DNA from 3 places in the Enterococcus faecium genome. Region 2 is predicted to be linked to each of the others. Evidence: predicted binding sites of a transcription regulator. Region 2 holds the regulator's gene; each other region holds the start of a gene.

What was found. The regulator LexA, encoded in region 2, represses DNA repair genes until DNA is damaged. The targets are predictions, from matches to a motif close to CNAACANNTGTTNG.
Region 1: a site for LexA is predicted at 2,519-2,532, ahead of PYW34_RS04300 (Y-family DNA polymerase). Genes of this name have one in related genera too.
Region 3: a site for LexA is predicted at 3,035-3,048, ahead of recX (recombination regulator RecX). Genes of this name have one in related genera too.

Annotation. Positions count from the first base shown of each region.
Region 1 covers NZ_CP118955.1:906,214-912,453, reverse strand. Annotated here, with positions in the region: gene PYW34_RS04310 (IS982-like element ISEfm1 family transposase) at 1-674, opposite strand, end outside; gene PYW34_RS04305 (hypothetical protein) at 822-1,172, opposite strand; gene PYW34_RS04300 (Y-family DNA polymerase) at 1,165-2,490, opposite strand; gene PYW34_RS04295 (IS30-like element IS6770 family transposase) at 2,786-3,745, shown strand; gene PYW34_RS04290 (PTS sugar transporter subunit IIA) at 3,904-4,380, opposite strand; gene PYW34_RS04285 (PTS transporter subunit EIIC) at 4,393-5,895, opposite strand; gene PYW34_RS04280 (N-acetylmannosamine-6-phosphate 2-epimerase) at 5,909-6,240, opposite strand, start outside.
Region 2 covers NZ_CP118955.1:1,383,120-1,389,359, forward strand. Annotated here, with positions in the region: gene cysK (cysteine synthase A) at 1-497, opposite strand, end outside; gene PYW34_RS06720 (glucosaminidase domain-containing protein) at 638-1,525, opposite strand; gene tkt (transketolase) at 1,771-3,768, opposite strand; gene PYW34_RS06730 (DUF896 family protein) at 3,870-4,121, opposite strand; gene lexA (transcriptional repressor LexA) at 4,268-4,891, shown strand; gene PYW34_RS06740 (hypothetical protein) at 5,070-5,288, shown strand; gene PYW34_RS06745 (adenine phosphoribosyltransferase) at 5,577-6,089, opposite strand; gene recJ (single-stranded-DNA-specific exonuclease RecJ) at 6,103-6,240, opposite strand, start outside.
Region 3 covers NZ_CP118955.1:1,762,021-1,768,260, forward strand. Annotated here, with positions in the region: gene PYW34_RS08585 (GNAT family N-acetyltransferase) at 1-349, shown strand, start outside; gene ntdP (nucleoside tri-diphosphate phosphatase) at 427-960, opposite strand; gene mutY (A/G-specific adenine glycosylase) at 1,054-2,232, opposite strand; gene recX (recombination regulator RecX) at 2,225-3,022, opposite strand; gene rlmD (23S rRNA (uracil(1939)-C(5))-methyltransferase RlmD) at 3,129-4,511, shown strand; gene PYW34_RS08610 (lytic polysaccharide monooxygenase auxiliary activity family 9 protein) at 4,685-5,263, opposite strand; gene PYW34_RS08615 (TspO/MBR family protein) at 5,585-6,055, shown strand; gene PYW34_RS08620 (LCP family protein) at 6,163-6,240, opposite strand, start outside.

The sequences.
Region 1 (6,240 bases), 480 kb from region 2:
GGCGGAACGGATATAGTAATGCCCTTAAGGGCAAGCTTTTCATGGATTTTATGGCTAATATATCCTTTGTCCCCTAGGATATTGGGAAGATTCGCTTCTTCCGATAAAGTCTCTAACACTTTCACGTCATGGACACCTGGATTCGTGATTGAGTAAGTAATCGGAAAGCCAGTCTTAGTAACGATCATATGAATTTTAAGACCATAAAAATAAGATTTTTTTGTTGAGTTATAGCCAACTTTGGCTATTTGATTCAATAGTTTTGCTTGTCTATTTCTAACTGGCTTACATAATGGACTAGGAAAACTATCTATAATTCCGACTAGTTCACCTTTGGTGAGCTTCTTGATGAAAAAGTATCGAATAAACTTGATAGTGTAAGCTAAGTTTGAACTTAAGCGAGTGAATCGACTCCTACTAGGAAAGTCACCATTAGGAAATAAGACGGAACAAACCGCTCTATACGTGGCTCTTTGGCTAGTATAGCCATTAATTATGCCCCATATAACACAAGCAATAATCACTGTATCGCGTTGCTTCAGTTGATCAGTATTTCTTCGGTTTTTAATCTTATCTGGTACACAATTGTGGTATATGTTAGAAACAGTTCTCATAATTTCCTTGAATGTTATAAAAGTATCTGTATAATGTTCAGTATATTTTGATGAACGCATATGTAGTCCTCATTTCTTGGGAGTTTTGAGACTACTATATGCGTTTTTTTGTTGATTTACCAACATGTTTAGACATTTTCCTCTAGGAAAAAATTAACTAGCACCACGGGTATGTTATATACTTTAGCTCATATTGCTGGATAATGTTCATTCTAGTCGACTCCACTTATTATCCTGGTAAAATTCAATGTGCCGTATTTCGTCGTAGTGAATTTTGTCTTTTCCAACGTAGATTCCCAGCTCATCACTACCTAAGATCTTTCCAACAATATCGTATGGATAGTATCCTTCGGCGTTTCGTTCTTCTTTTTGGATACATACTGATCTATTTTTTATGACTGCAGCGTTCAATACTTTCACAATATCTTCAGTCGTCATTTGTTCTTTTGCCAAATTATGATTGGTACGTTGCTCATTGTCCGCATCGATCTCTTCAGTATGATCAGATAAATAAAACCCTGCCCACTTTAAACGACCACGATCATTGTAATCAATCATTTTTAATTCCCCCATTTCCGCCCGCATGACCACCAACAAGTGTGCTTCTAGTAATGCTTCTAGCGCCTTCTAACATTGAAGAAGCATGTACAATCGACGTAAAACCATATTTTTGCCGAATCTTGTCAATAATTTTATCTAAATTTTCTTCGTCAATTTGCTTTTGTGGATCACTAAATAAATCCAGCTGAAGCGAATCAGTATAAAATAGCTTGCTGTAAGTGATTCCGACGTGGCGGACTTCTTGTCCTTCATAATACTTATCAAACAAGAAAAGACAATAATTCTGCAATTCCTTTGTATTGTCTGTGATAGGGATTTTCATCTGGTGTGAGAACCCTGGTCTCGTTTCTAAGATCGATGTACCAATGTCTAAATGGACACATCCTGTTTTACAATTATGCTGTCTGATACGAATGGCTACTTGTTCCGCCATTTCTTTTACAACCAGCTCGATTTCATTTCTTCTAGTATAATCACGTGGCAACACTTGTGAATTACCATAGGACTTTTCTTTTGTCGGTTCTGGTGGGATTGCTATATCAGTTCGATCAATACCATTTGCATGAAAGTATAGCTGTAAGCCAATCACACCTAAACGGCTCTTAATGGTGTATGGATTCCAGTTAGCAAGATCTCTAATGCTCATAATCCCCATCTGATTGAGTCTTTTCTTCATTCGAGAGCCAATGCCCCAAAAGTCCGTCATTTCAGGAATATTCCATACTTTTTCAGGAACGTTTTCGTACGTCCATTCCGCAATAAATCCTTCATTATGCTTTGCTTCATTGTCTAAGGCTAGTTTAGCCAAAAGGGGATTATCGCCGACGCCTACCGTAGCAATCAAACCTAACTCTTCTTTAATACGTTCTTGGATCATTTGAGCGAGCTTCTTCCTTCGCTGACTTCGTGTTCCTTCAGTCGTAAAAAGATTCAGTGATCGGGTCACTTTTAAGATTGATTCATCGATCGAGTAAATCAGTAGATCTTCATCAGCCACATATCTTCTGAAAATATTATTTACCTGCATATTTCGCTTGATATATAGGTTCATACGTGGTGGAACAACGTGTAGTGTTTTAGGAAATGGTTGTGGTAAGTCACGTGGTCTACTCACATTTGTAATACCATACCGCTTTTTTGCTTCAGGAGAAGAAGCTAATATCAATCCTGAACCAGTATTATCAGATCGACTCATAACAACAAGTTCTGTTGTTAATGGATCTAAATTTCTTTCTATACATTCGACACTTGCGTAAAAGCTTTTCATATCGATTAAAAAGTAATCATTTACTGGCTCTTTTGAATAATCCATCATAAATAACACTCCATTCTTTCACGTTATACAAACATATGTTCGATATTGTAAAGAAGAAATAGCTAAATACATAAAAAAGAAGCATAGGTATGCTATCCCCCTGCTTCTTCTTTTGATTTGTATAGTTAACTCATTGTATCTTTTTATTATATATTTTGAAAATCGATTAATTATCATTCTTAGCTTTTCTTATAATACACGCGAATTGTAAAATTAAGTTAGAAAAATAAAAAGGCATTTATGGTACACTCAAATTGTATTTCCGACGAAAGAAAACAAAGGAGTGTAACCATAAATGACCTACAAACATCTTACCATAGACAAACTGACAATGATAGAATCATATTATCTTCAACATAATAAGCCGGTTGAAATCGCTAACCGAATGGGACGTGCTATACAAACTATTTATAATGTAGTCAATAAGTTCAAGCAAGGCAAGACTGCTCTTGATTATTGGCACCAGTATAAAGAAAATAAGAAAAAATGTGGTAGAAAAGTCATTCAATTACCTGCTCATGAAGTAGATTACATTAAAGAGAAAGTCACTCTTGGTTGGATGCCTGACGTCATTATCGGGCGAAAAGAAAGGCCTGTTTCATGCGGTATGAGAACACTTTATCGTTTATTTTCTAAAGGAATATTTGATATTGACACACTACCGATGAAAGGTAAAAGAAAACCCAATGGCCATCAGGAAAAACGGGGAAAACAACAGTATCAGCGCTCAATCCATGATCGACCTGATAATTATCCTGATTTCAATTCTGAGTTTGGTCACCTTGAAGGTGATACGATCGTTGGCATTCATCATAAAAGTGCCGTCATTACTTTAGTTGAAAGATTATCTAAAGTCATTATCACGATTAAACCCAACGGCCGTAAGGCATTAGATATTGAAACTGCCCTTAATCAATGGTTTTCTCGCTTCCCTAAAAACTTCTTTAAATCTATTACGTTTGACTGTGGAAAAGAATTTTCTAACTGGAAAGCCATTAGTAACCAACATGATATTGATATATATTTTGCGGACCCTGGAACACCTTCTCAACGCCCATTAAACGAGAATTCTAACGGGATTCTGCGTCGTAATGGACTGCCGAAATCAATGGATTTTAGAGAAGTGAATCAGACATTTATTTCCAGTGTCAGCAATCAACGTAATCATATTCCAAGAAAATCATTGAATTACAGAACACCAATCGAAATATTTTTGAGCTATGTACAAGAAGCATTTTATTCTAGCTTAATTTGACAAATCATAACTTTAAATTACGGATCATGATTTGGCATGGGGAATCATTACTAATAAAATAAAAAAATGAACAGAAAGAAAACAGTTCTTTCTGTTCACCAACTTCATTTGACAAATATCCTATTTAGCTTATTTTATAGCTTTTTATATACACTTTTTTAAAAAGTGATTTTTCCACATGAATTCCCATGAGCAATTCGACCATTATCTATTATTAAATCATTGAACTGATTTTTCTCCGGAAAAACAACTATAACAGAAGTATCTTTACCAGATTTTATTATTTTGTCAAAATCCACATCAACCAACGAGGTTTCAAGAGTAACCTCATCATTTTCTTGAACACAAATCGAAAAAGGCTCTCCTTGTAATTCGACTGTATCAATTCCAATATGAATCAAATAATCAATGCCTGAGTTGCTTTTTATATTAATAGCATGTTTAGTAGGAAATATATTTGTTACTCGACCAGCCAATGGAGCATAAATTTTTGAACCATCAGGTATGACGGCAAAACCATCACCTAGTAATTTTTGTGAAAAGACAGGATCATTTACTTCTGTGATGGAAATGATTTTTCCGGAACAAGGTGCATAAAAAGTTTCTTGTTTTTTCTTTTTGAAAATTTCAAACATATTAAAAACCTCCTAATTATCTTTTCCTAATATTTGATTGATTTCTTGACTTAATAAGTCAGCTTTCCCTCCAAAAACAGCTTGGATGCCACCCTTCACTTCGAAGACAGCAGTTGCACCAGTGTCTTTTATTGTTTGTTTTTGAATAATCTCCCCATTCGTAACAGCAACACGCAAACGAGTTGCACAAGCTTCAACAGACTCAATATTTTCTTTTCCACCAAGAGCTTCAATAATGATAAGAGACTCTTCATGTAATGATGTATTTTTGTTTATTACTTTTTCAGAATGAACTTCTGATTCTTCTTCCATTCCAGGAATATCTACCTTAAATTTTTTGATAAAGAATGTAAAAACAAAGAAATATATAAATGCCCATGCAATACCAAAAGGAATTAATTTTAACCAATTAGTTTTGTCATTCCCTTGAAGTACACCGAATAATAAAAAGTCGATCAAACCACCTGAAAAGGAATTCCCTACACGAATATTTAAGATATCAGCAAAATAAAAAGATAATCCATCTAAGAATGCATGAATCACATAAAGCCAAGGAGCAACAAATAAAAACATATATTCAACTGGTTCAGTAATTCCAGTTAAAAATGATGTAAGGGCCCCGCTAAAATAAAGCCCACCATTCTTTTTACGATTTTTCTTAGGAATTGCACGATACATTGCATAACATGCTGCAGGTAATCCAAACATCATTGTTGCAAATCTTCCTGCAAAAAATCTAGTACCATAAGTAAACAGACCAGTGTGGTTTGGATCAGCTAGTTGGGCAAAGAAAATATTTTGGGCTCCAGCAATTGTTGATCCAGCTACAGTTTCGGTACCACCTAAAGATGTATACCAGAACAAAGGGTAAATGGTGTGGTGTAGTCCAACAGCACCTGTTAAACGCAATAAAAAACCATATAAAAAAGTTCCTAAACTACCCATTTGAGCAATTTGTTCACCAGCAACTACTAAACCATTTTGAATTGGTGGCCAAATTAAGTAAAAGACAGAACTAATAATGATTGCAGCTAAACTAGAAACAATCGGAATAAATCTTGATCCTCCAAAAAAACCTAAGAATTGTGGTAATTCAATTTTTCTATATCGATTGTGTAAAAATGCAACAGTACCACCAACAACAATTGATCCCACTACACCTGTATCTAGTGTTGCATCTTTTGATGAAAAAAGTTCAAGAAACCCACTAATAGTTGCAGTATATACTAGATAAGCTACTCCACCAGCTAAACCAGCTGTTCCTTTATCTCCATTTGCAAGTCCTACAGCAATACCAATTGCAAAAATTAGTGCTAGGTTTGCAAAAACTGCATTTCCAGCATAACTCATAATACTTAAAATTGTATGCAACCACGGTTGATCTAAAAATGGATAAGCATTTATAGCACTCTCATTTGTTAACGCTCCTCCCAGTCCCAATAGTAATCCGGCTACTGGTAATATAGCAATTGGTAACATGAAAGCGCGTCCTAATTGTGAAAATTTTTTAAACATTTTATTTCTCCCCCTAACTTAATGCTTTAACAAATCTTGATGCAATTTCCTGTGGTCGAGTAATAGCACCACCCACAACAATACCTGCAACTCCTATTTTTTTTATCTCTTTTGCTTGTTCTGGAGTATGAATCCTTCCCTCAGCAATTACACAAATCCCTTCTTCTACCAATTTTTTAATCAAATCTATATCTGGCCCATCTTGTTTTTTACTTTCCTCAGTATATCCACTTAAAGTAGTTCCTACAAAATCTATTCCTGCTTTATATGCATTTTTGCCTTCTTCAAATGTAGAAATATCTGCCATAAATAACTGATGAGGATATTTTTCTTTTATTTTAGTAA
Region 2 (6,240 bases):
AATGCTTGATGTATCTCAGGACCAGTCGTCTTCTCATGCACAAGAGGATTTGCTTCATTTTCAAATTGTAATGGTAAAAAGTAGCCGTTTTCTTTTGCCAAACGTTCTGCTTCTCTGATTGATCCAGAAATACCATCCGCACCAGGAGTCAAAATCAACTCTGCGCCGTACCCTTTCATCAATAAACGTCTTTCGATACTCATCGTCTCAGGCATCACGATGATTACTTTATATCCTTTTGCAACTCCTACCATCGACAATCCGATTCCTGTATTTCCAGAAGTAGGTTCAATGATAGTATCACCTGGTTTCAGTAGACCATCGTGTTCTGCTTTTTCTATCATACTTAAAGCAATACGATCTTTTACACTTCCTCCTGGATTAAAAAACTCAAGCTTTACAAAAACATCTGCTGAATCTTCTGGTACGATTTTATTTAATTTGACGATTGGCGTTTTGCCAATCAATTCGGTGACTGAGTTATAGATAGCTGTCATCTTCAATTCCTCCTTGTCTTTGCTCTTCTTACTTATCATAATACAATCTGTTCATTTATGGCGAGTGATTCGTCTTTGACTAGCAAAAAAAAAGACAAAGATATACCATATATGGTAGTTTCTTTGCCTTTTTATCTAAATCAAACGTTTAGTTCTTGACCAACTAATAAAGAATAACTGGACATAGACATGCCATTTTTCGCCATTAGATCATCAACAGACATGCCAAATTTTTGTGCAATATCCCATAGCGTATCACCTGACACGACTGTATATGTCTGACCATTATTTGTATTTACATCTGTTGTTGAAGATGATGACGTTGAAGTCGTCGTAGTAGTCGTTGTTGTTGTACTTGTGGTTGTTGTAGCCGAACCTGTTGATGGCGTATCAAAACGGGTTAAATTATAAGTATTAATCAATGAGTTCAATTTGGCCCCATAATTTGGATCGGTAGCATAACGACCTGTCAAGTACGCTGTTGCATCATAAAAACTTGTTGTATTGCTTTTCCACACGCCAGCATAATGATAATCGCCCGTGGAAAAACTGGTTGAACGAAGAACATTCGCATGGTCTTGGAAGGATTCCCAATAAGAAGAATATTTTCGGAATGGCTCATTCATCGTTACCCATTGTCCGTTTACATATTCTTTGGTTGCCATATAAACGACCTGTCCGTTATAGCTTCCTTTCACACCGAATAGATTATAATTTGGCGCACTAGCTAATCCGGAAGTGCCATATGCACTTTCCAACAACGCTTGAGCGATCATGACTGAAGCATACAAGTCATTACTTGCAGCAACTTCTGACGCAGACCAGCCGATTTGATCGATAAACGCTTGAGGATCAGCGACTGTTTGAGATCCTTGTTCATCTGCATGAACATGTTGCGGTACCGCTGTAACCATCATCGGCCCAACTAAAAGACTCGTTCCAATTAAAGGAGCAATCGCTTTTTTATTGATCACCATTTTTCTTTTAGGTCTATGGTGCCGGGCACTGCGGGTCTTCAGCTCTTGCATTCAAATTCCTCCTCAAAATAAAAAAACTTAATAAAAAGTTCTCTTCTTAAAACAAACTTAATTAATTAAATTATACTTTTAATTCTCAAGAAACACAAACTAATCCGAAGAATTCTTTGTTTTGTCATTTAAATGTAACATAGCCGAAAACGAAAAGTAATATTGATTTATTCTTCTAACACATAAAGAACAGCTGTCTCCAACTTGCAGACAGCTGTTCTTATCAGTCAAACAATTGCTTGGATCTATGATAGTTGATTGTACGTATTCACGACATTTTCTACTGTAAATCCAAATTCTTCTAAAATTTTAGTGCCAGGGGCAGATGCACCGAAATGATCGATTGTAATCGTTGCGCCCTCTGTTCCTACGTAGCGTTCCCAACCAAATGATGCAGCAGCTTCGATAGCCACACGTTTCTTCACTGATTTAGGAAGTACACTTTCTTTATATTCAGAAGATTGTTTTTCAAAGAGGTCAAAGCTTGGCATAGAAACAACAGAAACATCTTTGCCTTTTTCAGCCAATTCTTTTTGAGCTTTCACAGCCAAATCAACTTCAGAACCTGTTGCAATCAAAATACCTTCTGGTGTTTCTCCTTGTGATGGAGAAAGAACATACGCGCCTTTTTTCACCATTTCATCTGCTACTTCTTTTGTAGAAGGCAATACTGGAAGGTTTTGACGACTCAATACAAGGATAGTAGGCGCATCTGTTGTCTCCATCGCTACTTTCCAAGCAGCACGTGTTTCATTTCCGTCTGCCGGACGAATCACTTGAACACCAGGCATGCAGCGAACAGATGCTAGTTGTTCAATCGGTTCGTGCGTTGGTCCGTCTTCTCCGACAGCAACCGAGTCATGTGTTAAGACGTAAACAACAGGAGTATGTTGGATTGCTGCTAAACGAACTGCTGGTCTTAGATAATCGACAAAGACAAAGAATGTTCCACCGTAGATACGAGTTCCGCCATGAAGTTGGATACCATTCATAGCCGAAGCCATTGCAAATTCGCGGACACCGAACCAGATGTTGCGTCCTTCATAATGTTCAGGAGTGAAATCTTTATCTGCAGCCACCATTGTATTATTGGAACCTGACAAGTCCGCTGAACCACCCCAGAAGCTTGGTATAGCTTTCGATAATTCTTGGATGACTTCTTTACTTGAAACACGGCTTGCTTGACTGCTTCCAACTTCATAAGTTGGCAATTCTGCATCCCAGTTTTCTGGTAGTTTGCCATCAAAAGCATCTTCAAATTGTTGTGCTAATTCAGGATAAGCTTTTTTATAATTGGCAAACATTTCATTCCATGCATCTTCAGCTTTTTGTCCTTCTTCTATCATCGTTTGATGGAAGCGGGCAGCTACTTCTTCTGGAACAGTGAAATCTGGATACTCCCAACCATAAACTTCTTTAGCCATCTTGATGCCATCTTCACCAAGAGGAGCACCATGAACAGCAGATGTTCCTTCTTTAGGAGCACCATAGCCGATGACTGTTTTTACTTCGATCAATGTTGGTTTGTCTGTTTCAGCTTTTGCTTCTTCAATCGCTTTAGAGATTGCTTCTAGGTCATTTCCGTCTTTCACTAAGATATGTTGCCAGCCATATGCTTCATAGCGAGCACCAACGTTTTCTGTGAAAGCTTTTGAAGTTGGACCGTCTAGTGAAATATCGTTTGAATCGTATAAAACGATCAATTTCCCTAGTTTCATATGACCTGCCATCGAACTTGCTTCTTGAGATACCCCTTCCATCAAGTCTCCGTCACCGCATATTGCATACGTATAGTGATCCATCACATTAAAGTTTTCTTTGTTATACGTTGCTGCAAGGTGCGCTTCTGCCATTGCCATACCGACAGCCATTGCAATCCCTTGTCCTAATGGCCCTGTAGTGGCTTCTACACCATCTGTATGATGTACTTCAGGATGTCCTGGTGTTTTAGAATCCCATTGACGGAATTGTTTCAAATCATCGATTGTCACTTGATAGCCAGCTAAATGAAGCAAGCTATACAACATTGCTGACCCATGTCCTGCCGAAAGAACGAAACGGTCGCGGTCAGCCCAGTTTTTTGATGTCGTTGGATTTACTTTCAGGTGTTTTGTCCATAACGCATATGCCATAGGTGCTGCGCCCATCGGCAATCCAGGATGTCCTGAGTTTGCTTTTTGGACTGCTTCAATACTTAATGTACGAATTGTGTTAACGCCAAGTTGGTCAATTTTGTCAAACAAAATAACCCCTCCTATTAATTTAGGTTTTTTTTACCTTTATTTCTTACACTTTCATTCTATAAGATGTCACACGAAAAAGCAATCTTTTTCAGTATTTTTTACTAAAAGTTGTCATTTCGGTTGTGTAAGCCTTTTTTCTTTTGGATTTCTTTTAATTTTTCCGGGGTCACGTCATTGCCCTCAGGATCGACGACTTTCATTCCTTCGATATGATGACGCATACCGGAACGAAAAGCTTCCAAATACTCTTTGCGTAAGTTGATTTGTTCTTGTTCTTCGGCTTTTGAGAGACCATTTTCCTTCTTTTTACGTGCAAGTTCATTGATCCGCTCTATTTTTTCAGGTGACAGCATGCTCAGCCCTCCTTTTACTCTCCTTCATATTATATAAAAACTGAAAAAAAAACAACTAGATAAACTAAATAAAATACGAACATTCGTTTGATTTAGCGCTTTTTATATGGTACTATCTATTTATCAAGTGAAAGAAGGTGTACCTTGTGGCCCGACAAACTGAATCAAGACAAATCGAAGTCTTACGATATATCCATGAACAAGTAACCCAAAAAGGATACCCGCCAACTGTCCGTGAAATCGGGGAAGCTGTTCAGCTTTCTTCTACTTCTACTGTTCACGGTCATCTTGCACGGCTTGAAAAAAAAGGGTTTATCCAAAGAGATCCGACGAAACCTCGTGCAATCGAGTTGACAAAACAAGGTTTAGAAAAGATTGGGATTCGTCCAACAACTATTCCAGTACTTGGCGTCGTAACAGCTGGAGAACCCATTTTAGCAGTAGAGGATGCTTCAGACTTCTTTCCAATCCCTCCTAATCTTTCTTCCGAAGAAGGCAGTCTCTTTATGCTGACAATTCGTGGAGATAGTATGATCAATGCTGGGATCTTGGATGGTGACAACGTGATCGTTCGGAAGCAAGAAACTGCTCAAAATGGCGATATTGTCATTGCAATGACTGCCGAGGACGAAGCGACTTGCAAACGATTCTATAAAGAAAAAAACTTTTTCCGTCTGCAGCCTGAAAACGACTTGCTCGAACCAATCATCTTAGATCAAGTATCTATATTAGGACGAGTAGTAGGACTTTATCGTAGTCATATCTATTAATTGCTACTAATAAAAGAAAACTTTTTAAAAAGAGTTTGAGACGATGGTCTCAAACTCTTTTTTCGCCCGGGTTCTTCTTCTTTCAAATTTTTATCACTTCCCTCTTTACAAACCGAACAAATATTCGTATACTAAATATACGAACAATTGTTCGCATAAATTAACGAGGTGAGAATTCATGAAATCAATGAGACGTCTTGGCTTAGTATTAACTGTTTTGTTTTTAGGTATTATTATTGGTAATTTCGGCATACGTCCAGCTTTACTTGTGTTTGTTCCGTTATTTACTTTGTGGTTCATGTTGTGGGATGAAAAGAAGTACCGTCAATCTGAGCGGCGCAGAATTCATGAAGATCATTTCTATCATGAGCCCTACTACAGATCCAGGCAATCATAATAAGGATTGACTGCTAATTATTCAAAAGACAAGAAGTTAAACTTTTACGGGGGTGTGACAAAAAATCGGTCACATCCTTTTTTCGAATAAACGGTGTTCTAAAGCCATTTTTTCGGTATTAAGTCAAATTGCGGAAAAAGTGATTTTTTAAACTTCTACTGGTCTTTGCTTGTTTCCATTTATAAAAAAATAGCGACCCTCAAAAGTCAGATAGAGAATCTGACTTTTGAGGGTCGCTTTAAAATCGCTTCTTTAAGAATAACATCAAGAATAGCTTCTTTTTTCTGCTTAATATTCCATTAATGTAATGATGTCATATCCTTTGATTTTGTCGCGTCCATGGAGATCCATCAATTCGATCAAAAATGCGCAGCCTACGACTACACCGCCTAATTGTTCGATCAGTTCGATCGTCGCTTTGATTGTTCCTCCAGTAGCTAGCAAATCGTCACAAATCAGCACACGTTGACCTGGTTTAATGGCATCCTTATGCAATGTCAATGTATCTGTTCCATATTCTAATCCATAAGTCACTTCGATGGTTTCTCGAGGTAACTTCCCTTTTTTGCGGACTGGGGCAAAACCGACTCCTAACTCATAAGCAACAGGACATCCTACGATGAATCCACGGGCTTCTGGCCCAACTACCATATCAATTCGTTTTTCTTTTGCATAATTTACGATTTGTTTAGTAGCTTCCCGATAAGCGTCACCATCTGCCATCAGTGGGGAAATATCTCGAAACACAATTCCTTTTGACGGATAGTCGGGAATACTGGCAATATAATCTTTTAAATCCACTCTTTGTTTCCTCCTAGGTTGTTAACCATTTCTTTATGGTAGGAATATCGCTCAAAAGCAAAAATTCCTCAACTTTGATTTTATTGAGCCGCCGCTGGTATAATCTGCTCTCAGTCAAAGGATGACTTTCTGGGCTAGCGACTTTTTGTAA
Region 3 (6,240 bases), 380 kb from region 2:
GGGTGTGCCTTTGTCTCGAGAAATAGACAAAGATGAAGCCCATTGTATCCACTTCGTCCTGTACTCAGATAAAAAAGAACCGCAAGGAACTGTACGTCTTTTGCCTTTAGAAAACGGAAAAATGAAATTACAGCGGATGGCGATTCTTTCTGAATACAGACACCAAGGGTTAGGAAAAATATTGATTGAAGAAGCAGAAAACTTTGCTAAGAATCAAGGCTATAATACGATTTTATTAGGGGCACAATCCACAGCTGAAACTTTTTACGAAAAACTAGGATATACAGCTTACGGCGATCCTTTTGAAGATGCTGGCATGCCTCATATTTATATGAAAAAGACTTTATAAAAATTTATTTCGAAAAAAGCAAAAAACAGCAAGCTTTTGAGAAAAATCTCTCACTGGCTTACTGTTCTTTTTTGTGTTTACTTACGCGACAATTGCTTGTAACGGTTATACCAAATATCAATATAGCCTTCCGAGAACGGGCCATCTCCATTATTGATCCAGTCAACCAGAATCTTCACATTTTCTTTTAGGATGAAGTCAATATCGTTCGGGTAATTCATCATTTTGCTGTGCATCTCATATTCATCGACATCCAATAGTCGTTTCTCGCCGTCAGGAAATACCTTGATATCCAAGTCATAGTCGATATATTTCAAGGCCTCATCGTCCAGCAAAAAAGGTGAAGCTAGATTACAATAATAGGAAACCCCCTTTTCTCTGATCATTGCTATTACATTGAACCAGTATTTTTTATGAAAATAAACAATCGCTGGTTCGCGCGTTACCCATCGGCGTCCATCAGATTCAGTGACTAATGTGTGATCATTCACGCCGATCATAGAGTGTTCGCTTGTTTTTAATACCATGGTATCTCGCCACGTTCGATGCAATTTGCCGTCGTGCTTGTAACTTTGGATCGTCACAAACTCTCCTTCTTTTGGAACTCCCATAGCAACCCTTCCTTAAGCAGCATTTTGTGCTTTGTGTTTGGGTGTTCATTACACCGACATCATAATTATTATATCAATAAAAATGAGCTTTGCCTAGAAAGGATTCCTATTGTTTCGATTTTTCTCTAACTGATCTACCAGTTTCATTTGGACCTTAGGAAAAACGACCGAATCAAATGCATCAGGCTTCAACCACTTCGAAGTTTTGTTCTCGGTAAATTCTTGTTCTGCTCCCTCGGTTGCCCGTCCGTAAAAAAGGAGAACATGCCATTTCAGATGACTAAAAATATGAGTAACTTCTCCTAAATGTCGTGTCTGCCAAACAAAGAGTTCCTGCTTTTCAAATGGGAGATTTTGCTCTTCTTCTGCTACTAGGTCATCAAACAGATCGATTTCTGGCTTTGTTTCCCATTCTTTTTTCAATCGCTCATACTCCTCTTGTGTCACTTCCATCATTGGAAATGTCCACATATTCGCCAGCAATTTTTGGCTATCTCTTTCTTCAAAATAATACGCTCCAGAATGATTTTGAAGAGCTGCACTGATATAATAAACGTCTTTTGGCTTTGCTTTTTTTGTTTTTACAGGAAAACTCGTTTGGATTCCTCGTTTGTTAGCTAAACAAAAGGCTTGGATCGGACAAGTCTCACACTTTGGAGAAGTTGGTGTACAGATAGCTGAACCTAGATCCATCATTGCTTGGTTGAATTCACCTGGATGCTTTTCATCAATGATTTTCCGCATCGCTTCATCAAAGATTTTCCTGCTAGAAGCTTTTGCGATGTCTGCTTCAATGCAAAACAATCTGCTGACTACTCGCATCACGTTGCCGTCAACTGCAGGTTCTGGAAGTCCAAATGCGATACTTGCAATCGCGCCTGTCGTATATGGTCCTATTCCCTTCAATGAGCTAATTTCTTCAGGCGTTTGCGGCATTTCCCCATCAAATTCTGACATGATCTGTTTAGCAGCAGCTTGGATGTTCCGGGCTCTTGAGTAATAACCAAGGCCCTCCCATGCTTTTAAAAGCTTTTCTTCTGGAGCATTTGCTAGCTCTTCAATTGTAGGAAACCATTCCATGAAACGATAAAAATAATCGATCACTGTGTCTACTCTGGTTTGCTGAAGCATGATCTCAGAGATCCAGATACGATAAGGATCACGATTATAGCGCCAAGGCAGGTTTCTTTTTTCTTGTTCATACCATTGAATGAACTGATCTTGAAATTCTTTTGTTTCTTTATCTGTCCATTTTTCCCATTCTTTATTCACTTTCCTCTTCCTTTTCCGTAATGAATCGCTGGATCATATCCAAATCAAATCCTTTTTGATATAAGCTTTGCTTTACTTTTAGATTTCTTTTTTTAGGTTCAAACCTTAAATTTCTTCGCCATAGTTTATCTCCTTGTTTGACTAAATAATCATATTCTATTTCTTGATCTGCTTCTTGCGGAAGATCAGCTATCGCTTGTTGGATCACTTCTTGAGAAAAGCCTTTCGTCATCAATGTTTGTTGGATTTTTCTCAATAATTCTTTTTGGCTTTTTCCGTGATTTTTTCCAAACGCTTTTTCGGCTGTCTGATGTGCATTTTGAACTTGGTCTTCAAATGTATATTGGCTGAGCGCTTGTTCAATGATTTCAGGTTTCAAACCTTTTTGCTGCATCTGCTGCGCTAATTTCTTTGGTCCTTTGTCACTTAAGCGCATATTCGTGCGCACATAACTTTCCCCATAGACCAAATCATCGACAAGGTCCAATTCTTTTAAGCGGGCTACGATTTTATTTCGATCTTCTTGAAGGATTTCCTTTTCTTTTAAGTATGTTCGGATTTCTTTTTCCGATCGCAACTGATAACTTAAGTAATTCATTGCTAGGTGAAAACCGAAATCAGCTCCGCTACTCTTCTTGATCTCTTGGATAGTTTCTTCGTCTAATTCCCGTCCTTTTAATAATCGATAGCGTACTAATACATCTTCAGATACTTGTAAAGCTTCTCCTTCAGATAAATCTACGCGATAGAAAGGGCCTTTGCCTTTACTGATTCTCGTAACGGTTAACATAAACATCCTCCTCGAACATATATTCTCTATCATACCACAGAAAATCCCCGTAATCAGGTATTATATGTTAGAATAAACCACAGAAAAAAGAAAAAGGGAGATACTTATGGCAGAAACAATTGTCAAAACTGGACAAACGGTTCCTTTGAAAATCAAGCGTTTAGGCATAAATGGTGAAGGAATCGGTTATTTCAAACGGTTGATCATATTTGTTCCATATGCACTACCAAAAGAAGAAGTACTAGTGAAAATCACGAAAGCAACTCCTCGCTATGCAGAAGGAGAATTAATAAAAGTCAAAAAAACAAGCAAAGATCGCGTAGTGGCACCATGTCCTGTTTACTATGAATGCGGTGGCTGTCAATTACAACACTTAGCTTATCAAGCTCAATTGGATTTTAAAAAGGATCTGCTTTTGCAAGCATTGGAAAAATTCAAACCAGCAGGCTTTCGATCTTATCAACTTTTGCCGACGATCGGGATGGATGAGCCTTGGCATTATAGAAACAAAGCACAATTTCAGTTACGAAAAAATAAGCAGACTCAAAAAATTGAAGCTGGTTTATACGAAGCAAACTCTCATCAGTTAGTCCCTATAACAGACTGCTTGGTTCAAGAACCTCGAACACAAAAAGTAATGAATACTGTTGTTCAACTATTGAATAAATTTGATGCACCCATCTATGATGAACGGACAAACAGTGGAATCTTCCGCACAATCATGGTTAGAATCGGTGTTAAAACTGGGGAGTTACAAGTTGTTTTTATTACTCGCAGTAAAAAATTCCCGCAAAAAAACGCAATGATCCGTGAGATCAATGAACGACTGCCCGAAGTTGTTTCAATCATGCAAAATGTCCAGGCACAAAAAACGTCTCTCGTGATGGGGGATGAAACGATCCACTTATGGGGAAAAGAAGCCATTGAAGAACAAATCAATGAAGTGACTTTCGATCTTTCTCCTCGTGCCTTCTTTCAACTCAATCCTCAGCAGACCGAATTGCTTTATGGCGAAGGAATCAAAGCATTAGATGTCCAGCCTAATGAAACGATCGTGGATGCTTATTGCGGAGTTGGGACGATCGGCTTAAGTGTAGCAAAACAAGCCAAAGAAGTACGGGGAATGGATACCGTTCCTCAAGCAATCGCTGATGCAAAAAAAAATGCGGAAAGATTAGGATATCACAACACTCGATATGAAGTCGGGACAGCAGAGCAAGTTCTGCCTAAATGGTTGAATGAAGGTTTTCAGCCTGATGGTATCATCGTAGATCCACCACGTACGGGTTTGGATAACGCATTGATCCAATCATTATTGAAATACCCTCCAAAAAAACTTGTTTATATCTCCTGTAATGTTTCTACACTTGCCAGAGATCTGGTTAATTTAAGTAAAAAGTTCAAGATTGAATATTTACAGTCCGTCGACATGTTTCCTCAGACTGCACGTTGTGAAGTTGTCGTGAAGATGACGAGACTCGCTGACTAAATGAAAGAGGTTGTGAAAAAGTCTGCCCTGTATCAAGTAATAAGAACAGCCAAACAAAAATAGCTCTTCATGTTTTATGAATACTGTACTTGTGACCGAAGAGTTAACAGGAGGACACTATTTATTTAAAAAAAGGGTTGTGACATAGTTTTTGTCACAGCCCTTTTTGATTATTATTGGATATTCACGTCTATCACTTGATAAAATGCATTTGTCGTATCGCTGATATTCCATACTGCTAAAATCACATTATATCCTTTTCGATCCTGCGGAAGTGTGATCGTTTGGTTGACTGTTTTTGGTGGAACAGTTGCTTTGTCGTCTATTTTTGTGATCAATTCAAAATCACTAAATTTCAAAGGTTGATTAGGATTCCAAGTTGGTTTGGTAATGTAGTAATCCCAAGTACTTGTCCGATGTTGTGCTGTTAAATTCCAAGTAATATTTAATGTTCCTGGATTAACCATGTTTTTATGCCATCTGTTAGATGTCTGTTCATCTAAAGGCTCAAAGCCGCTGACTCCTGCACTAGCAATTTTTCCATCAATGAATGTATTTTTGGTAGCTTCGATACTTTGCGGTTCCCATTGTGCTCTTCCGACATTTTGATTTAAGTTTCCTGCTGCTGATGTTCCTAGGTATGCACGGCTTCCTGGAGAAGTAATATAACCATGCGCAAAACCTGGAATGCTAAAACCGAACAACCCTAAACTAACTAACCCAATAAACAATAACGTACTAATCTTTTTCATGTAGAAACCTCCTTCATTTGATAACCACATTGTAAACGCTTTATTGTATTAACACAAACATTATGCTTTTATAATTTTATGTTGAAGTAAAAAAGGTGAAAAAAGTAAGATGCAGATTATAACAGAAGTAGACGAGAAAAGTACAAATAGAAAACATGAGAATCAAATCATATGATCTTTTTCAAAAACATCATTCATATAAACAAATGTTCAACTTTTTAATAACAACAATTATCAATTTTTTTCTTACTTCACAAACTAAATACAGGTCTTGCTGTGAGCCTTCATGGTAAACTAATATTATAGAAAGGAGTTAGTAAAATGAAGATGATAAAAGATATTCGTTTTTGGGTTTGTGTTATAGGAATTGTCATATTAGGCTTTTTATCAGGGTTGCTTAGCGGAAATCCCGGAGAATATTACTATTCTTTGCAACTTCCACCATTTGCACCACCTAGCTGGATATTTGGGCCGATGTGGACCTTACTGTATATATTGATGGGTATTTCTCTTTATTTGTTACTTAATCACAACAACAAAAAACAGCGAAACAATCTTGTCGGTCTTTTTGTGATTCAGTTCATTTTTAATTTTATATGGTCTGCTCTATTTTTTAATTTAAGAAATATTTTCATTGCAGCAATCGATATTACACTTTTAGTTATTTTCTTGTCAGTGCTTATGTATCAGTTGTGGCTGCATCATCGCCTGGCAATGTGGCTCATGATTCCTTATTATTTATGGGTACTATTCGCAACTCTATTGAATTATTCAATTTATTTTTTAAACTAAGCGCTAAAAAGAGACGTCCTGTAATTTAACACATAGAAAAAGTGCCACCTAAGTTAGATTTTTTGTCTAATTTAGGTGGCACTCTTTATTAACCAAACTATTTTTTTCTAGTACCCACTTGTTGTTCCATACTCATTATTCTGGTCATAACCATAACCATTTTGTTCCTGTCCAGCGTAAGGATC